Linked DNA regions of Microbulbifer sp. A4B17. The main gene of each other region encodes a partner of the protein of the gene in region 3 in a complex. Links are inferred from orthologs where the notes say so. Each region holds a gene or a part of one and is shown on either strand. Other genes may lie near its edges.

Region 1 (6,202 bases), 1.5 Mb from region 3 along the record:
CGGCAAAGACAAAATGTCTGGCCTATTAGGCTTGGATATAAAGGCCCTGGGCATCCCCTCCGAAAATCAGTATGTGGCCAAATACTGCCAGCGAATGGGTATTGATGGGATTGATAATTGGCCGTTTTATTTGGCATTTAGCTTCTTTCGCCTGGCAGCGATTGTTCAGGGGGTGGTCAAGCGTGCAAAAGACGGCAATGCCTCCAATAAAAATGCGGCAAAACTGGGAGCCCTGGTAGAACCCCTCGCACAAGCTGCATTGGATATCGCTGCTAATGGTTAACTTCTGAAATTATAAGGATAAGAAATGGCAAAGAATATTTTTGATCTCACGGGAAAAATTGCCCTGGTAACTGGTGCCAGTCGGGGTATTGGTGAGGCCATCGCAAAACTTTTGGCTGAGCAGGGTGCCCATGTTTTGGTTTCCAGCAGAAAAATCGAGGGATGTCAGGCCGTAGCCGATGCAATTGTGGATGCCGGTGGCTGTGCCGATGCGATCCCTTGCCATATTGGCAATATGGATAATATCCAGCAGGTTATCGGCGATATTCGCGAGCGATTTGGTCGCTTGGATATTTTGGTCAACAATGCGGCGACTAATCCCTATTTTGGTCATATTCTGGATACTGATTTAGCGGCCTTTGAAAAGACGGTAGAGGTCAATATACGCGGTTATTTCTTTATGTCGGTAGAAGCCGGCAAATTGATGCGAGAGCAGGGTGGTGGCGTTATTGTAAATACCGCCTCAGTGAATGCCTTGCAGCCAGGTGTTGGGCAGGGTATTTACTCAATTACCAAGGCGGCGGTGGTCAATATGACCAAGGCGTTTGCCAAGGAGTGTGCGCAATTTAATATCCGGGTGAATGCTTTACTACCAGGGCTTACAAAAACCAAATTCGCCGGGGCATTGTTTTCCCACGAGGATATTTATAAGACCGCTGTCGGCCATATTCCCATGCACCGCCATGCGGAGCCAGAAGAGATGGCGGGTACCGTTTTGTATCTGGTCTCCGATGCTTCCAGTTATACGACTGGAGAATGTGTCGTTGTGGATGGTGGTTTGACTTCTTGTGGGGGGATTTAACCATGCATGATCCAATACTCGATTTTAGTGATAAAGTCGCATTGATTACCGGTGCTGCCAGTGGATTTGGAAAATTACTGGCCCAGGAACTTGGTTCTCGGGGCGCTCGTTTGGTATTGGGAGATATCAATGAAGAGGCCTTGATGCAGTTGGCGGACAAACTGGGAAGCCAAAATATTGCTGTGCGCGCCCAGCGCTGTGATGTTTCCCAAGAGCCTGATTGCGCTGCACTTGCTCAACTGGCCCAGTCAGAATTTGGACAGCTGGATATTGCTGTTAACAATGCCGGCATCGCGCCTCCGATGATGTCTCTCAAGCAGACAGATGAGGCCATGATGGACCTTCAGTACAACGTTAACCTGAAGGGTGTTTTCCTGGGGCTTAAACACCAGTTGCCCCTGTTGAAAGACACTGGAGGGGTTGTGCTCAACGTTTCCTCTATGGCGGGTCTGGGTGGTGCCCCCAAGATCGCCTCCTACGCAGCGGCAAAACATGGCGTTATTGGCCTGACCAAAACGGCAGCGATGGAAAATGCCAAGTACGGTATCCGTGTGAATGCGATTTGCCCCTTCTATTGCCTGACTCCGATGGTTACCGATATTGCAACGGAAGATGCCTGCCCTGAACAAGTACAGGCGTTTCTCGCCGAAGGGTGCCCGATGAAACGCTTGGGTAAGCCAGAAGAGGTGGTAGCGGCGATGTTGATGCTGGTTTCCCCAAAAATGACTTACATTACTGGGCAGGCACTGGCGGTAGATGGTGGCTTGTCGGCCTACTGAGTAAGGAGCCTCTGGATAACCCTGGAATATATCTGCAGGCCTACGAGGCATCGCAGCGTTGTTCAGAGGCCTGATCAATAACTGGAATGAAAATCGAAAGGGAGCCTTCGATGCCTGTAGAGATTTCACCTGATAACCTCAATCAGTACATTGGTTTTGAAACAGAGCCCACTGCCTGGTTTGAGATTGACCAGCAACGAGTTGACAGTTTTGCTGAGTGCACCTTGGATCGACAGTTCATCCATGTAGACCCGGAGGCAGCTGCTAAAACTCCCTTTGGAGGGACGGTTGCCCATGGCTTTCTCTCCTTGTCACTACTGCCATATTTTGTAGGATCCTTGCAGATAACGGTCGCGGGTGCCTATATGGGGGTGAATTATGGATTGGATAAAGTCCGCTTTATCAGCCCGGTAAAGACAGGTAGTCGGGTACGCGTCTCTGGGAAAATACTGGATATTACGGAGAAGAGAGAGTCTCAGTATCAAATTAGGCTGATGGTGACAATGGAAATAGAGGGAGAGGCGAAGCCCGCTTTAGTTGCAGAGTGGATTTTCCTGCAGATTACCTAGTAGGAGTAGTAGAAGTCTTGGCCACCACTTTTATAAGTCGTAATGGAAAGTGGTGTCTGCGATTTGTTTGAGAGCTATTTAAGATGAGTTTATATAAGTGGTTCTTCTTTAAGAATATTGAGGCCCATGCGAACAATATTTAGGTGAGAAGCGGAAATACCTTTTTTAAAATAATCGCCCGTAAGGTTAAACTGTTGAACCTCAATAAATGGTGAGGATAAGGTACATCCCCAGTAGGGGTTTATACCCCACCAGCCATATTTTCCGGCGGTTCTGGGGTTTCTTTGAAAGAAGTTGTAAGCCTTTTTGATATTGTTATATTTGAGCTTGAATTTTCTTTTGTCATTTATGCTGTGGGCATCAAATATCACTAGGCATTGTATAGAGATGCCTTGGCGACCAAGTGCGTTTGCGATTTTTATTGCGGTATTTCCCCCTCTACTGTAGCCAAACAGTATTGCTGTTTTATTGCGTGAAATCCCATTTTTAAGGTAGCGATAAATAGTAAGCTTTCTTGTATGGGAGAATATCCGCCCGTCAAGTTGGTTGATCACTGACTTAAGTACCGGATTTTCTCCGGCAGAAGGGCCACCGGCACCGTAGATGCCCGCCACAATATAATGGCTAAGTTGGGACTGTATAGGGAGTGAGAATTCGAATTGGCCGCTTGAACTTGATATCAGTTGTTTCTAGCTCCTTGAAGCCGTACTCGATAAAATCCGACAGTGACGCTTAGCGCTTTTACGCAATTCATCTGGCAGGGGCTCTTCACTTTCACTCTGCTGTTCTGCCCGCCAGTAATGGCACAATGCAACATACTCGCCACTATTTACCTGATTGCGCAGTGCGAGCCAAGGGTCTGGTTTAGGGATAATTGGTGCTGCAGTTTCTTTCCAGTCCCTTAAAACCGGTTCGTATGAATGCTGCTCTTCGGGGCCTGCTTTGTGTGTGAAGGCGCCCAAGTGCTGTGCTGGGTGTACTAGCAGCAATAGGGCAGTTACTACACTGCAGCTCACGGTTGCCCGAGATAGCAGGTGATTGATATTTACTTTTGGCTTATACGCTTGGGCTGTTTTATATAGATCGTCATCCAGCTGTTGAGGGGAAGTCAACGTTTCGGCTTCTTTAAAATATTGATTTTCCCAATTGCTCATATCACTAACTCAATTACTCTTCGATAATTTCTACTTGCCAGGGTTTTCTCTCTGATCCATAAATAGCGTCATCCAGAGATGATCGTGCGCGATGATATAGGGTTCGGCACTTGTTCAGTGAGAGTTGCTCAATATCCGCCACTGTTGCCAGTGGTAGTTTGCACTCTATATGCAGTAATAAAACATTACGCAGCTGTGAAGGTAATTTTTGGATCGCCGCGAGAATTCTGTTCTGCTGAGGGGGTTCTTGTGCGTGTGTCTTAGAGCTATTGAACTCCTCGTGCCTGAGTAATTTGTTGACCTGAATAAAAAGCCAACTCTTCAGCATGCGCCCATGTAGTTCTGGAGGATTCTCCAAAATGCCACGCCAGAGTTTTTGCAAGAGCAAAGTAGTTGAAGATGGTGCCATTTGTATGCAGTAGCGATAGAGGGAATCTTTGTGACGACTGTAGAGCAGACGGAAAACAGTCGGTTTCCGCGACTCCTTGTAATATTGGAATAGCGCTTCGTCAGATAGGTGGCGTAATTCTTTGCGAGACAATGTCTTTAGCCTCCGTACGCAAATTATCCGGCCTCGTACCGCTGGTCGAGTATGGGTTTATGCGGCGTCAATAAAGAAGATTGTAGTATGCTTCTGCGTCGTAAATATTCTCCGGCCAGTATTTATAATTTCAGCCGATGTCACTGCGCGACAGACACTAATCTTCGAGCTTGCGAAGTATAGTTGCCTCTGGTTTGGTGGGTGGTTGCTCGGGTAACGGCCAACGCCAGATTTATTGATAGATGATGGTGCGCCTTAATAAAGAGTTAGGCGTCAAAAAATGGTTTTTTCCGGCAGGGGCAATGGTAATTGAATGGGTCCCTGCCCCGCGCGCAGGTCTGTGAGACGCAAGCCTACCCCGAGAAGACGAATAGGCGCAGGACGCTTATCACGACACTCTTGCAACAGCTGACGAAATTCAGAAATTCGCCCAGCGCGGCTGCTGCGCTCGTGAGTACTGGTAGTAAAGTCCGCGTACTTTACTTTAACGGTGGCACCGTTTACCTCGTAGCGATCGCCGAGTTTTTCCAGGCGTTCCAACAGGCGCATATAGAGCTCTGTCAGTTGTTCCAGCCACTCCTCATAACTGGACAAGTCCTCTCGAAAAGTTCGCTCGACACTAACACTCTTGCGTGATCCATCACCACTGACCGGGCGATCATCAATGCCACGACAGAGGTCGTAAAGGCGGCGGCCAAATTTCCCAAATTTCTTGCTCAATTCAATTTGTGAAAAATTGCGTAAATCCGCACAGGTGCGAATGCCCTGGCGATGCATTTTCTCTGCGGTTACTCGCCCCACACCGTGTATTTTGTTGATCGGCAGGCGCAAAACAAATTGATCGACTTCGTCTGGGGTAACGACCGTTAATCCGTCGGGCTTCTGCCAGTCACTGGCAATTTTGGCCAGGAATTTATTCGGGGCGACTCCGGCTGAAATTGTGATACCGAGATTATCCCGCACCCTCTGCCGGATCTCTTCTGCAATCAAGGTGGCGCTGCCGTGGCACCGACCGCTGTCGGTGACATCCAGGAAGGCTTCGTCCAGGGATAGGGGCTCAATATCGTCACAGTAATCGAGGAAAATCTCTCGTATCTGTCCGCTGACCTCCCGGTACTTGGCCATATTGCCGGGTACTACAATCAAATCAGGGCACAGTTTCTTGGCTTGGGCGGTAGGCATTGCGGAGCGAACTCCATAGCTGCGCGCTTCATAGTTGCAGGTAGAGATCACTCCTCGTCGGTTGCTACTGCCACCAACGGCCAGGGGGCGTCCACGGAGATTGGGATCGTCACGCATTTCGACCGAGGCGTAGAAGCAATCACAATCACAGTGGATGATCTTTCTCATGCTGTGATTATATACAGTGTTGTATAGTGCCAGGAAGTAATTTATGCCACCCGGACACCCGGCGAAGATAGGTAGGTGAATAATGAGCAGTATTCCGTTGGTAGATTGCCCAACTTCCGATGATGTAGCCAAGGTGTTTGATGAAATTCAGGATGAATTGGGGGGAATCCCCAGTCTGTTCCGGATCTACGCTCAGCACCCGGGGCTGTTGGAGGCAAACTGGGATAAATTTAAAGCTGTGATGATACACGGTTGCCTGTCGGCTCAACTAAAAGAGGCGATTGGCCTGGCGGTCTCTGCTGATAATCACTGTGACTATGGTATCTACCACCACTGCATGTCTCTCGAGATGCTCGGGGTGGAAACGGATGAAGTGATGCGTATTCGCACTGATCCCAAGCATGTACATTTTTCCGAAAAAGAGCATGCGCTGTTTGACTTGGCGCGGAATGCAAATAGCGCGCCGGACGACCACCGACAGCACTTGATAGCCTCTGCGCGAAAGCTGGGTGCCGGCGATGATGAGATTTTGGAAGCCTTGGGCGTAATGGAGATGGTGCTGGGGGCCAATCACATCGCTGAGGTGCTCAGCCTGGACCCCACAAGAGTGCCCCACAAGAAATAATGACGGCAATTTACTGAACAGGCAGTACTACCTGGGCCTGCCGAATATCAGTGCCAGTACAAACATCACAATGAAAATAAAGAAGAGAATCTTGGCTATT
Region 2 (6,353 bases), 3.0 Mb from region 3 along the record:
GGGACGACAGTGCTTTTTTTCATCTTATTGTGTACCAAGGGCCAAAAATACTTGCTTTCGGTACTCACGTGTCGCCTCTGAGTCCGAATAATGGGGGCTACAGCGGACCAAGCACCTGTCCAGCCCCGCCCCACTGAGTCTGGCAATTAATCCAGGTTCTCGCCAATCCAATTCAATACATCAGTGTCATGAGTTTTGGTTTTTACCTTATCGATAATATGACGAAGACGCCCACTCTTATCGATGATAAAAGTCGTTCGCAAAAGCCCCATATACTCCTTGCCCATAAATTTTTTCAGGCCCCAGCAGCCATATTTATCGGCAATCTTGTGATCTTCATCGGACAGCAAATCAAAATTCAGTTCATGCTTATCGATAAAGCGCTGTAACTTGGCTTCCGGATCCGGGCTCACACCCAACACAACGGTATTGGCTTTTTTAAATTCAGCTGCACTATCGCGAATACCACATGCCTGAGTGGTACATCCGGGAGTCAGTGCCTTCGGGTAAAAGTAGAGGACCACATTACTTTTGTCTCGAAAATCCTTAAGTGACACCTTCTCGCCACTTTGATTGGTCAGCGTGAAAGCTGGAGCCAAATTACCGATCTTCGGAAAAGCCATCTGATATCCCCTATGGAATTAATAAAAGTTAAGCGGGGATTATAGCGAAAAGAAACAAACGAGACGCCAGTTCTATACAGAAATCAGAACTGCTGCAGGCGAAACTCCTTCTCTTTCCTGGCACAAATGCCAAAACGACCTAGTTTTTGTACCAGCTCGGCCTTCTCGGCCTCAGTGAGAAACTCCCCAACCTCAAGACAGCCTTCGGGTCCACTAAAATTAACGGAAGCCATTTCAGTAGCGCTGCTCCCCATTCGCACAAGCACTGCCAGCTTATCGCGGTCAAACTCGCGGTGGTAAACAGTTTCCTGCCTGAATCCTTTACAGCAATCCAGGATTACCATTTTTTCATTGATACGTATCACTTCCCGACGGGTCCCCTCCAAGTACACATAAGTAAACAGAATGCCCAGCAGGATCATCTCAAGCCCGGCAAAGGGCAGAATCATCCAGGCTCCGGCCAGTGCAAAAGCGAGACTGATCCCAAGAGACACTCCAACCAGCGAGAAGAACACCCACAGATTGCCGGAGAGAGAAAGGGATTGGTTGGGCTGCAGCAGGATACAGGCGCAACGGGCGGTGTTGCGGCCAACTTCAGTGACCATAACAGGGACATTCCGGCAGACATGTAAAATTAGTGTAGTGCCGATGGCGGCAGCTCACACAAAGATGCTGACCGGCAGGTTATTCGAAGCCGGGCTGGGAGTTACAAAATTGAGGCACAAAAAAGCCCACACCAAGATGTGGGCTTTTGGGAACAGCCCGGGGATAAAGCCCCGGACCTTTTATTCCCTATTACGGCAGCAGGTGTGCTACTGCATCACGCTCTTCCGCCAACTCCTGCTCGGTAGCAGTCATTTTCTCGCGAGAGAAGTCGTTGATGTCAACGCCTTGAACAATTTCCCAGTCGCCGTCTTTGCAAGTGCAAGGGAAAGAGTAAATCAGGCCTTCCTGAATACCGTAAGAACCATCGCTGAATACAGCCATGCTGGTCCAGTCACCTTCAGCGGTGCCCAGAGCCCAATCGCGCATATGGTCGATGGCAGCGTTGGCAGCGGAAGCCGCAGAGGAAGCACCGCGCGCCTTGATGATAGCTGCACCACGCTGTTGAACAGTCGGGATGAAGTCGTTTTCGTACCATTCCTGCTCCACTTTATCCATGGCTGCAGCACCGGAAACCTTCACTTGGTGCAGGTCTGGGTACTGAGTGGAAGAGTGGTTGCCCCAAATGGTCATATGGGTGATGTCGTTAACACTGGAATCAGTTTTGTTTGCCAACTGAGACAAAGCGCGGTTGTGATCCAGACGGGTCATCGCAGTGAAGTTACGCGGGTCCAGGTCTGGCGCATTGCGCTGAGCGATCAGGGCATTGGTGTTAGCCGGGTTGCCAACAACCAGTACTTTTACGTTACGAGAAGCAACGTCGTTCAGGGCTTTACCCTGTGCAGAGAAGATAGCAGCGTTAGCTTCCAGCAGGTCCTTACGCTCCATACCCGGTCCACGGGGACGCGCGCCTACCAGCAAAGCGTAATCTGCATCTTTGAACGCAACAGTAGCATCATCGGACTGAACGATACCCGCGAGCAGCGGGAAAGCGCAGTCTTCAAGCTCCATAGCAACGCCTTTCAGCGCTTCCAATGCCGGAGTGATTTCCAGCAATTGCAGAATAACCGGCTGATCTTTGCCCAGCATTTCGCCAGAGGCGATGCGGAACAGCAACGAATAGCTAATCTGACCGGCAGCGCCGGTAACAGCAACACGTACAGGTGCTTTCACGATAGTTCTCCCTCGTTTGTAAGCGGCCGCATTATAGGGCCTCGCGAGTAAATTTCATCTTACACAAGCGAAATAGCGGCTCAATTTGTATGACAAAACCCCCTCAGGCTGTAATGGACACTCTTTGCGAGTGGTTATGTCAATGCCATTTCCCGGTAACGCTCTTGCAAAGCCATATAAACCTGATCACTGTAATCAGCAGTAGACGAATCCAAAAGTCCTGCAATTTCCGCAAGATGTTCATTGTCTTCGCGGCCCGCCCAGGTTTTCACATAACTGCCATCTTTGTAGCCGTTATCCTGGCGGAATCGGTTAAGTACATTTTTACCGACGTATCGCTGGTACAACTCAGCAAAAGACATTCCTGCATCAGCCAATAGTTGAGCAAAACCAGCAACATCAAACTGTTTGGTGGCCAGGGTGCTCAAGGTGAAAGACTCGAGATTTTCACGGAAATCGCCTGCTGAACGCTCAGAACCATCAAATTCCTTCAGCATAATTTCAGCTACTTTCTGCGGGGAGCCTTTTTGCAATTCAAGACTCAATCCGAAATGCCAAATATCCACCAGCTCAAGTTTTACCTGGTCCATTTCCGGAAGCTGCTTTTTCCACCACTTCCAGCCGTAGTGATCTAACAGCTCTGCACTTTCCACCCAAATTGCGCGGTACCAGGCAAAATTTTGCTCACGCCAGTTCTCATTAACTACCGTATTAATCTCGTCTTGCAGAGTCAGCATGACTTGCAGCTGCTGCTTCATCATAGGGGAACATCCAATAGACCCGGATCAAACTGCCCGGGGGAATAATCTGAAAAAGTTTTCTGAGGTGATTTCGGCCAGCTCTTCGTAGGGAATACCGCGTAAATCAGCGATAAATTCCGCCACTTCACGCACATAGGCCGGAATATTGGGCTTACCCCGATAGGGCACTGGGGCCAAATAAGGGGAGTCGGTCTCAACGAGTAACCGATCCAAAGGCAGCCTGCGGGCGACATCCCGCAGCTCCTCGGCATTTTTAAAGGTCACGATACCGGACAAAGAAATATAATAATTGAGATCCAGGGCAGCCTTGGCCATATCCCAGCTCTCGGTAAAACAGTGCAGAACACCTGCGGTATTGGTATTACCGTGCTCTTTAATGAGAGCGATAGTATCTTCCCGCGCATCTCTCGTATGCACAATAACCGGAAGCTCTGCCTGCCCTGCCGCTTTCAGGTGTGCAATAAAGCTCTGCTGCTGGATTTCCTGAGTGTCAGTACTGTAATAGTAATCCAGGCCTGTCTCCCCCAATGCAACAACATTGGGCTGGTTAGCCATTCCTACCAGTCGCTCAACATCCGCCATGCCGGAGTCGACATCCAGCGGGTGCACACCAACGGAACAGACTACGTCCTCGTAGCGGGATGCGATTTCAACAACCGCATCGGCGTTTTCCAGACTGATACCGACACAGAGGAACCTGCCAACACCGCGACTGCGGGCCAGATCCAATACAGCATCCAGATCGCCATCAAATTTATCGAGCTTAAGTCTGTCCAGGTGACAGTGAGAATCAACAAGCATTAGAGGGTTACAACGTATGGGTTGGGCGGCTGGATTCTAAAGTTCCCGCCAAATGGGTTTCAATCTTGTTTTGGGCGATATTGTCCTTATCGCCAAATTGAACCCCGATACCGGGAGTGCGGTTGCCCTGGGCACCATTGGGGGTAATCCAGATCACTTTACCGGCAACTGGAATTTTTTCTGGCTCATCCATCAAGCTCAGAAGCAGAAACACCTCATCGCCAAGGCTGTACGACTTATCGGTACTGATAAACAGGCCACCATTCTTAACGAAGGGCATATAGGCCGCGTAGAGCACAGATTTATCCTGGATTTTCAGTGACAGGATGCCGTTGCGGGCACCGCCTCCCATGGCTTTCATGGACAACCTCAATGTTTATATTTCTAAATGATGCGCTAACTTATCTAAGCCCGCAGCCTGTGTCCAGGCAGCGCCAATGGCCCCACCCCATTTGTGCAGGACACCTAAGCAAAAAGCTTTGCCCAGCGGATGAATAATTCTTCAAGCAGCAAGCGACGGTTTGGGTTGGCTGTGCCCAGCAATCCCTTGCGTGCCTGGAGTAAATGATCGTAGAAGGCAAAAACCGGCTGCAGGCTTTGCTCTCCCAACCCCGGCAACCTCTGCAACAGACTCATTAACTGGGCATCTCCACTGAGATCGCAACTGCGTATCTGCACCATCTGGGTCAGCCAGTGCTGCCAGAAAAGCAGCAGTTGGACCAACTCAACCCCCTCGGCTGGTGCTTCCCAACGGCCCGCCGTAGAGACGGCGCTCGCCGTGCCCTGAGCTACAGCATCGAGATCTTTTAAAAACTGCTCGCGTACTTCCCTCGGCTTGGGCTCAGCCAGTTCAGCAGCCAATAATGGTGCCCCACCGGCCAGGGTTAAGACTCTCTGTGCCAGCGGCTCTTCCAGCCCATTGCTGTATAACCACTGTAGCGCGATCTCTTCAGTTGGAGGTGGAAAAGCAATGGATTGACAACGACTTCTAATCGTTGGCAGAAGACCCATGGGGGCATCGGTGATCAGCACAAAGATAACGGAAGCTGCAGGCTCTTCAAGGTTTTTCAACAAAGCATTGGCTGCATTGATATTCATCGCCTCCGCAGGCGACAAACAAACCAGGCGCGCCCCGCCCCGCCCACTGGTACGGGAAACGAAGTTGCCCAGTTGGCGGATTTGCTCCACTTTCAAAGGTCCACCGGGCTTTTCAGGTTCAACTTGTAGGAAATCAGGATGCGAGCCAGCCATCCACAACCGACAATCCTTACACTCTCCACAAGCCTGACCTGCCCTCGGTTGTTCACATAGGGCCAACGCAGTAAAAGCAGCCGCGAATTGTCGCTTCCCCAACCCCTCCGGGCCGGTCAGCAGTAAAGCGTGCGGGCAGCGGCCCGCCTGCAACTGCAAAACCAATCTCTGCCATTGCTCGAAGTGCCAGGGTAAAGGTACCGGTATCGATTTATACTCAAAAGTTTCAGGCACAGACATCAGCCACAAGTCTTATCATTTGAAAATAGATTCTGGGGGCAAGATAGCTTAAAGCAACAGCTCCAATTGCCTGGCTAGGTCCACCTGCACCTTCTCCAGAGATTGGCTGGCATCAACAATTGCATAACGGGCAGGTGCCGCTTCAGCTCGCTCGCGATATGCCGCGCGCACCCGCTGGAAGAACGCCAAATGCTCACTCTCAAAACGATCTGCTTCCCCGGTGCGTGCGGCTCGCTGCAGCCCCACTTCCGGGTCGAGATCCAAAAGGAGTACTTTATCTGGGCGCAAATCCCCTTGAACTGTCTGCTCCAACTGCTCGATTAACTGTCGATCCAGTTTGCGACCGCCACCTTGATAGGCATAGGTAGCATCGGTGAAGCGATCACAGATTACCCAATCCCCACGTTTTAACGCGGGTAGTATAACCTGAGACAGATGTTGTGCGCGGGCGGCAAACACCATCAATAATTCTGCCGTGGGGTCAACCGATTCATCCCGTTTTGCCAGTAACAGCTCGCGCAGCTGTTCAGCCAACGGGGTGCCACCCGGCTCCCGGGTTTGGATAAACTTTATATTGTGCTTTTTGAGCCACTCGGTAATGAAGAGTAAGTTGGTGGATTTCCCCACTCCCTCTACACCCTCGAGGGTAATGAACTTGCCGTGCGACACTAATCCTTTCCTTTTGCCGGACTCGAGCGGTAATCCGCTCGTCTTTTCAGCTGATACTCCCGCACCGCACGGTTGTGCTCTGTCAGAGTCGCTGAAAAATGATGGGACCCATCTCCTTTACCGACAAAATACAAACTTTTACCGGGCTTCGGATTTAAAGCGGCCCGAATTGCCGCTCGCCCAGGCAGGGCAATCGGCGTGGGAGGAAGGCCATTGATAACATAGGTGTTAT
Region 3 (7,704 bases):
CAGCATAGAGTTCACAGCGGTCTCTTATCTGGTACTGCTCTCGCTGCTCTTCACAGGCCCGAAGAGCACTTCGATTCGCCTCTACTTGGTTGCCGCCGTCTTCGCTAAAACCCGCCACAAATGCACCACGGTAGTCCACAGCCATTGCCAGGGCTTTGTTGCCAGAGTACTTCCTGTAAGTTGACATTAATTGGCCCAAACCACTGATCTCAAGCTCGAACTCCAAACCCGCTTCCTCCTCCAACTCATCCAGCATCGACTGCAACTGTGCCCGCGAATCCTCTTCCGCAATTTGCATTAATAGCGGTTGAGAGACTTTTGAGAAGAGATCTCTATCTCGATCCAGGTAAAGCTCCAGTACATACCACCAGGCAATTCCCGTTTCCCTCGGAGCACGCAAATACGCCTGCTCTAGCATTTCCATATACTTCTGGCGGGGATACCCCAAAACTTGCATTGTGATCGCCAGTTCATACCAGTAGGCTGGTACTTCCCCTTGGGCATTTACTAATTGAACATATTTATCCCGAATACGTTTCATCTTTCTGGGACTGAGGTATCCCTCCTCCGCCAAGGCTGCGGATAAATCATTTTTTGCCTGGGCTTCGAGATACCAGGTTTCTCCGTGGTATTTCGCCGGAATAGAATTCAATACTTCCTCAGCGCGGGAATAATTTCCTTCACCAGTCAAAGCAATGGCCAGTGCGGAATTTAACGATGGGCTAGAGGCCTGCTTTTTATCTGCATAGACAATATATTCTTCTAATGCTTCGGATCCCTGCTCCGAAATTGCCATAAAGTAGGCCAGTTCTGCGACTGCGGCACTACTGTCCATCAAGTTAACGGAGGGGGATTTAATTACACCATTATTGGAAAACTCCCCCTCGTAATAAATGAAATGACCTTTCGGCAAGTTCTTATACTGCTCATTGAGCTCTTCAAAAGTCATTCCCAGAGCTTCAGGTAAGCTCGCAATTGGATCTTCGCCGGCATTATAAGCCTCCAAATATTCATTTAAGGCTTTATTTCTATCCGCATCGAAAATCATCCAGTGAGCTAACATCCATCCACTGGCATAAAGTGCTCCGGTATCTCTTGAATTCAGCGAGCCAGGAGTGGCTGAAAGGAGCTTATCCAGTGGCAACTCTCTCGCTCGATTAAGACTAATCGCCCGATCAACCGGTATTTTTCCAAAGCTGTACTTTTTATTTTCACCAAAATCTACCGTGGAAAATACTTCAGCAATACCTTCACTAAACCAGTAGGGGTAGAGGTGCTGGCTTCCGCTGTAGGTTAAGAAATGCGTATATTCATGAAACAATGTCTGACGAGCGGGATTATCTGGAAGGGCACGATTTCCGTTTAGATTTAATAATGCGAAGCTCCCATAAGCAGTATTATGGAATTGTCCAATGATAGTTCTAGACGACTCGCTACCACTGACTCCTTTGAAGCTGAGCCGATCATCCAGGGCGTAAATGGTCAACTTTTGTTGATCTGCTGAATACTTAATATATCGTTTTGCAAAAATCCGAAATCGTTCCAAGTCTATTGCCAGTTTTTCAACTTGCTTGGGATTATCATTGGTAACGATACGAAAGTGCTCGGTTTCGATTTCGTACCATTCAGAGTTGACTAATTTCTGCGTGCTAGTGCAACCATATAAAGCTAGTGCAATCACACCACCGACAACTATAAAACGGCGAGCATCGCCGAGAATAGAAGAAATGAGGTTCCCCATAAGTCTTGTGGTCCGTTTAATTTTATTTGTTTGTTTGTAAAAATAGGTAAGTTAGAAGGATTTCTATAGTTTTTGAGCTTTTTAAAAATACAGCAAAAGTATTGCTTGGCTAAGCTTTACTAAAAGTTTTTATTGTTTATTTTAATTTCTTGTCAGTAATTTCAGGCTTTATTGGAAGGGCAGGTATCGGATCTGTGCAACACTTTCCGATAGAGCGAAAATAAAAATATCGAATTTATTGCAAGTCATTTTATGTGAGAAAAATAACACACAGTAACTCCCCATTTTGCTTCCGAGGGAAATTACTGTGCGACTTTCAGAAAATAGCCTTATGGCAATTAAACGTCGAGATTCTCCACCGCCAAAGCGTTGGTCTCGATAAAGTCACGGCGCGGCTCTACCTGATCACCCATCAGAGTTGTAAAGATCTGGTCCGCGGCAATGGCATCTTCAACGGTTACCTGCAGCATACGACGGCTCTCCGGGTCCATGGTGGTTTCCCAAAGCTGCTCCGGGTTCATCTCACCTAGCCCCTTATAGCGCTGGATACCGTAGCCTCTACGGCTCTCGCCCATCAGCCAGTCCATCACTTCAGGGAAGCTGCTGACAGCGTGCTGCTTCTCGCCGCGCTGGATAAAGGCACCCTCTTCCAACAGACCCACCATCTTCTCACCCAGAGCGCATATAGACGCGTACTCAGCGGAATCGAAGAACTCGTGGTTAATCAGGTAGTCACTGCCGACACCGTGGGCCACGATATGGATATGGGGCAGGAACAGGCCGCGCTCGGTGTTCTCCTGAACCGTCACTTCGTGACGACGGGTTCCACCACTCTCTTCGTCACCGAGTTTCTCCTGCAGCTTCTCACTCCAAGCCACAACTTTCTCCTGGGACTGCAAGTCTTCCTGAGACAAGCTGGGCAGGTAGATCATGCTGCGCAGCACTTCCTCAGGGTACAGACGCGACAGACGGTCGATTGTCGCCAATACGCTGCGGTATTCGCCTACCAGGCTCTCCAGGGAGGCGCCAGAAAGCCCTGGGGCATCCGGGTTCACAAACAGCGTGGCGCCTTCCAGGGCGGCGTTGGTGAGGAACTGGGTCAGAGCGCCCTCATCCTTCAGGTACTGTTCCTGTTTGCCCTTGGAGATCTTATACAGCGGCGGCTGGGCGATGTAGATGTGACCCCGCTCGATCAGCTCCGGCATCTGACGGAAGAAGAAGGTGAGCAACAGGGTACGGATATGGGCTCCATCCACGTCAGCATCGGTCATGATGATGATGCTGTGGTAACGCAACTTATCCGGGTTGAACTCACTCTTGCCGATACCACAGCCCAGTGCGGTAATCAGGGTACCCACTTCGGCACTTGAGAGCATCTTATCAAAGCGCGCTTTTTCCACATTGAGGATCTTACCCTTCAGCGGCAGGATCGCCTGGGTGCGGCGATCGCGGCCCTGCTTGGCAGAACCACCGGCGGAGTCACCCTCCACTAAGTAAATCTCAGATAGTGCCGGATCTTTTTGCTGGCAATCTGCCAGTTTTCCGGGCAGGCCGGCAATATCCAACGCTCCCTTGCGGCGAGTCATTTCACGGGCCTTGCGGGCCGCCTCACGGGCTTTGGCCGCGTCGATCATCTTGGTGACGACAGATTTGGCTTCCTGTGGGTTCTCCATCAGGTAGTCTGTGAAGTGGTGACCCATCTCCTGTTCTACAGCGGGTTTCACTTCGGATGAAACCAGCTTGTCCTTAGTCTGGGAGGAGAATTTCGGGTCCGGAACCTTCACAGAGATAATCGCGGTGAGACCTTCCCTGGCGTCATCGCCAGTGGTGTTCACCTTGTCTTTCTTACCCAGGCCTTCCCGCTCGATATAGCTGTTCAGACCGCGGGTCAGGGCTGCACGGAAGCCCGCCAGGTGGGTACCACCGTCGCGCTGGGGAATATTGTTGGTGTAGCAGAAGATGCTTTCCTGGAAGCTATCGTTCCACTGTAATGCCACCTCTACTGCAATGCCGTCTTCGCGCTGGCTCTGGAAGTGCAGAACCTTGTTAATCGGAGTTTTGTTCTGGTTGAGGAACTCCACAAAGGCACTCAGACCACCCTCGTATTCATAGACCTCTTCCTTACCACTGCGCTCATCCTTCAGGACAATACGCACACCGGAGTTCAGGAAGGACAGCTCGCGCAGGCGCTTGGCCAGCACATCGAAATGGAACTCGATATTACTGAAGGTATCCTCAGACGGTTTGAAGTGCACCGTAGTGCCGGTGGTATCGCTGTCACCCACAACTTCCAGGGGTGCCTGGGGCACTCCGTGGTGGTAGGTCTGCTCGTGGATCTTGCCACCGCGACGGATAGTCAGCTTCAGCTCTTTGGACAAAGCGTTTACCACCGATACCCCTACCCCGTGCAAACCGCCGGAGACCTTGTAGGTGTTGTCATCAAATTTACCGCCTGCGTGAAGGACGGTCATAATCACTTCTGCTGCAGAAACCCCCTCTTCCGGGTGAATCTCTGTCGGGATACCACGGCCATTGTCCGATACGGAAATGGACTCATCCGGGTGGATGGTTACACGGATCTCATCACAGTGGCCGGCCAGCGCTTCATCGATGGAGTTGTCGACCACCTCGAATACCATGTGGTGCAGACCGGTGCCATCGTCGGTATCACCAATATACATTCCGGGGCGCTTGCGCACCGCATCCAGGCCTTTTAATACCTTGATACTGCTTGAGTCATAGCTTTGCTGCTCTGACATTTATTCGCTCCATTAAACTTATTGTGCGGCCGAAGCTTCGGCACTGATCTTCCCATGTTCCACGTGGAACACTTTCGGGCAATTCCAAGGGGCATCTAGTTGCCGCCAAGGGCGGCTTGTAGTGCCCTCCTCAATTCCGGTTACAAGCACCTGGCTGGCACAACGCCCAACCCAATGCGCAAAAATCTGTTGGTTACTGTCATCCAGCTCTGCCGGCAAGTCATCTACCAGGAATACTGGCATATCCCCCTGCCTACAGACTACCTCCGCCATGGCCGTGCGCACCGCACACACCAACATCTTCTGTTGGCCTCGAGATAGAATATTGTGGGCCGACTCACCGGCTACGGTAAAACGAATATCCGCCCTATGGGGACCAATACGCGTATGCCCCTGTGAAACATCTGATTCCCGTGATTCAGATAGAGCGCCACGCAGGTCAACTTCTTTACGCCAGCCACGACGGTAACTCATATCGACACGGCTCAACAGGCTCTGTGGTAACTCACCGAGAAGTTGCGAAACGGCAGACTGCAATTGAGAAAACTGAGCTAATCGCAGATCGTTTACACGCTCGCCACTAAGGGCCAACTGCTCTTCCCATACGCCGATGCTAGCCTCATCGATTTTACCACGACGCAGGAGAGCATTTCGCTGCCGCAGTGCGATTTGATAATTTTTCCACTCCTGGGCAAATAAATGTTCCACGTGGAACACTGTCCAATCCAATAATCGGCGCCGAATGCCGGGGCCACCATCAAGTGCGGAAAAACTTTCACTGTTTATCAATTGAAGGGGCAGGCAACTAGCAAGCTGTGAGCTGGATTCCGCTGGAGCCTGGTTAACCCTGATTCGGCCCGAGCCATCTGCGAGGCGCTCTACCCCCAAGTTAAAACCTGTATCGAGCTGGGCAAAAACCGTAAGCCCACCAGTATCATGCTGAATAACCGACTTATGCTGGCGAGAGCGAAAGGAACGACCGGTTGCCAGCATATGTACCGCCTCTAGCAGTGAAGTCTTGCCACTGCCATTCGCACCGCAAAACACGTTAACGCCAGGACCCAGTTTGAGATCGGCAGAGCAGATATTTCGAAAATTAGATAAGAGAAGACGGGTCAGCGCCACAGACACCTCCCCCAGAGTGAAGAGCGCGATGCACAAGCATCGCTTTGTTTATCGGCTACCCCACCGAGCGGGGGGGTAGCCTCAATCCATTCAGAAAAGAGCAATGGGTGGGCTGCCTTACAGGCGCATAGGCATAATCACGTACAGCGCATCACCTTCTTCAGGTTGCTGCAGCAGAGCACTGCTATTGGCATCCGCCAAACTGATACGGATCTGGTCACTGTGAATAGCACCAGTGACGTCCAGCAGATAGGAAACGTTAAAGCCAATCTCCATTGGCTCACCTACGTAATCCACCATCATCTGCTCTTCCGCCTCTTCCTGCTCCGGGTTGTTGGCAACAATCTGCAATAACCCCTCAGAAACCTGAAGACGCACCCCACGGTATTTCTCGTTGGAGAGAATCGCTGCGCGGGAGAAGGCCTGGCGCAAACCCTGGCGATCGGCATAGACCACATTGCCCGCCCCTCGCGGCAACACGCGCTCGTAGTCAGGGAACTTCCCGTCCACCAGCTTGGAAGTGAAAGTAAACTGACCACTAACCACACGAATATGGTTGTTACCCAGCACTACCTGTGCCTGTGCATCGCTGTCTTCAAGCAAACGACCCAGCTCAAGTACGCCTTTGCGCGGCACAATAGCCTGGATAGGCGTGGCGACATCCAGGCCGGGGGCATCGCGATCGCAAAGCGCCAAGCGGTGGCCATCAGTAGCAACCGCGCGCAGCTGCTGCGGGCGACACTCTAGCAGTAAACCATTCAGGTAATAGCGCACATCCTGCTGAGCCATAGCAAAACTGGTGGCTTCTATCAGGCGGCGGATCTCGCGCTGGGAGATATCGAAACGGGTCTGTGCACTGGCCTCTTCCTGGTTCGGGAAGTCCGCTGCGGGCAGAGTCGACAGCTGAAAACGGCTGCGGCCACTGCGCAGTATCAGGCGCTCGCCATCGCGCTCAAACTTCAGTTCAGCACCATCGGGCAGAGAGCGACAAATATCCAGCAGCTTGCGTGCGGGAACAGTCACCTCGCCCTCCATTTCTACACCGTCTACACCGAGACGGCCGACAATTTCCACTTCCAGATCAGTACCGGTCAGGGAGAGTTCCTGGCCCTGTAACTGCATCAACACATTGGCCAGGACTGGCAGTGTTTGGCGTTTCTCAACAACACCGGCCACCAGTTGTAACGGCTTCAGAAGGGCGTCCCGGCTCACATTGAATTTCATCGGTAGTTTCGCCTTGTTTTGTCAGTTATTCGATTAAGTGGTCAGCGACCGTGTCAGCAACTTAACATCCTCGCGAATATCCGCGTCGGACTCCTGCAACTCACGTATTTTGCGGCAGGCATGCAGTACTGTTGTGTGGTCGCGACCACCGAAGGCATCGCCGATCTCCGGCAAGCTGTGATTGGTCAGCTCCTTGGCCAGGGACATAGCGACTTGGCGGGGACGGGCCACCGAGCGACTGCGCCGCTTGGAGAGCAAATCCGCCACCTTAATTTTGTAGTATTCAGCGACAACCCGCTGGATATTATCCACACTGACCAATCGATCCTGTAGGGCCAACAGGTCTTTTAGTGCTTCGCGCACAAGGACATCGTCAATAGCGCGACCGGTAAATTGCGAATTGGCAATTACGCGGCGCAGTGCACCTTCAAGCTCTCGCACATTGGAGCGAATGCGCTGCGCAATAAAGAAAGCGGAGTCGTGAGGTAAATCCACACCCACCTGCTCGGCCTTCTTCATCAAAATAGCGACTCGGGTCTCGAGCTCCGGAGGCTCTACAGCCACCGTTAATCCCCAGCCAAAGCGGGATTTCAAACGCTCTTCCAAGCCGTCGATCTCTTTGGGATAGCGGTCACAGGTTAGGATAATCTGCTGACCACCTTCCAGCAGGGCATTAAAGGTATGGAAAAACTCTTCCTGAGAGCGCTCCTTACCGGCAAAGAACTGGATATCATCAATCAACAGGGCGTCAACAGACCGGTAATAGCGCTTAAAGTCGCTGATGGCATTCAGCTGTAGCGCTTTCACCATATCTGCAACAAAGCGCTCGGAGTGCAAATACACCACCTTAGCATT

Evidence for each region. The genes of interacting proteins can lie anywhere in the genome.
Region 1: the proteins of dnaN (region 3) and dinB are in contact, whole or in part, in a solved structure (PDB 1OK7), measured with the Escherichia coli proteins. The link is inferred for Microbulbifer sp. A4B17 from one-to-one orthologs.
Region 2: the proteins of dnaN (region 3) and BTJ40_RS13325 are in contact, whole or in part, in a cryo-EM structure (PDB 8GIZ), measured with the Escherichia coli proteins. The link is inferred for Microbulbifer sp. A4B17 from one-to-one orthologs.

Annotation. Positions count from the first base shown.
Region 1 is NZ_CP029064.1:1,488,962-1,495,163, forward strand. Bases 3,440-6,202 are described here. They hold dinB (DNA polymerase IV), read right to left. Parts: upstream 5,478-6,202; coding sequence 4,401-5,477; downstream 3,440-4,400. Other genes in these bases: BTJ40_RS06575 (hypothetical protein), read right to left, coding at 3,440-3,586; BTJ40_RS06580 (RNA polymerase sigma factor), read right to left, coding at 3,600-4,127; BTJ40_RS06590 (carboxymuconolactone decarboxylase family protein), read left to right, coding at 5,560-6,102; BTJ40_RS06595 (DUF1328 domain-containing protein), read right to left, coding at 6,130-6,202. In the rest of the region: BTJ40_RS06550 (phosphotransferase), read left to right, coding at 1-283; BTJ40_RS06555 (SDR family oxidoreductase), read left to right, coding at 308-1,084; BTJ40_RS06560 (SDR family NAD(P)-dependent oxidoreductase), read left to right, coding at 1,087-1,863; BTJ40_RS06565 (MaoC family dehydratase), read left to right, coding at 1,974-2,432; BTJ40_RS06570 (hypothetical protein), read right to left, coding at 2,522-3,046; more of BTJ40_RS06575, read right to left, coding at 3,122-3,439. UniProt on the Escherichia coli protein: Poorly processive, error-prone DNA polymerase involved in translesion repair and untargeted mutagenesis. Copies undamaged DNA at stalled replication forks, which arise in vivo from mismatched or misaligned primer ends.
Region 2 is NZ_CP029064.1:2,994,917-3,001,269, forward strand. The notes cover bases 3,440-6,353. They hold BTJ40_RS13325 (DNA polymerase III subunit delta'), read right to left. Parts: upstream 5,453-6,353; coding sequence 4,427-5,452; downstream 3,440-4,426. Other genes in these bases: BTJ40_RS13315 (TatD family hydrolase), read right to left, coding at 3,440-3,961; BTJ40_RS13320 (PilZ domain-containing protein), read right to left, coding at 3,969-4,322; tmk (dTMP kinase), read right to left, coding at 5,501-6,121; mltG (endolytic transglycosylase MltG), read right to left, coding at 6,121-6,353. Outside these bases: bcp (thioredoxin-dependent thiol peroxidase), read right to left, coding at 147-623; BTJ40_RS13300 (DUF2244 domain-containing protein), read right to left, coding at 707-1,228; BTJ40_RS13305 (malate dehydrogenase), read right to left, coding at 1,419-2,399; BTJ40_RS13310 (dUTP diphosphatase), read right to left, coding at 2,534-3,157; more of BTJ40_RS13315, read right to left, coding at 3,185-3,439. UniProt on the Escherichia coli protein: Part of the beta sliding clamp loading complex, which hydrolyzes ATP to load the beta clamp onto primed DNA to form the DNA replication pre-initiation complex.
Region 3 is NZ_CP029064.1:811-8,514, reverse strand. Bases 4,797-7,704 are described here. They hold dnaN (DNA polymerase III subunit beta), read right to left. Parts: upstream 6,850-7,704; coding sequence 5,743-6,849; downstream 4,797-5,742. Other genes in these bases: dnaA (chromosomal replication initiator protein DnaA), read right to left, coding at 6,883-7,704; recF (DNA replication/repair protein RecF), read right to left, coding at 4,797-5,625. Outside these bases: BTJ40_RS00025 (hypothetical protein), read right to left, coding at 1-1,741; gyrB (DNA topoisomerase (ATP-hydrolyzing) subunit B), read right to left, coding at 2,080-4,500; more of recF, read right to left, coding at 4,519-4,796. UniProt on the Escherichia coli protein: Confers DNA tethering and processivity to DNA polymerases and other proteins. Acts as a clamp, forming a ring around DNA (a reaction catalyzed by the clamp-loading complex) which diffuses in an ATP-independent manner freely and bidirectionally along dsDNA.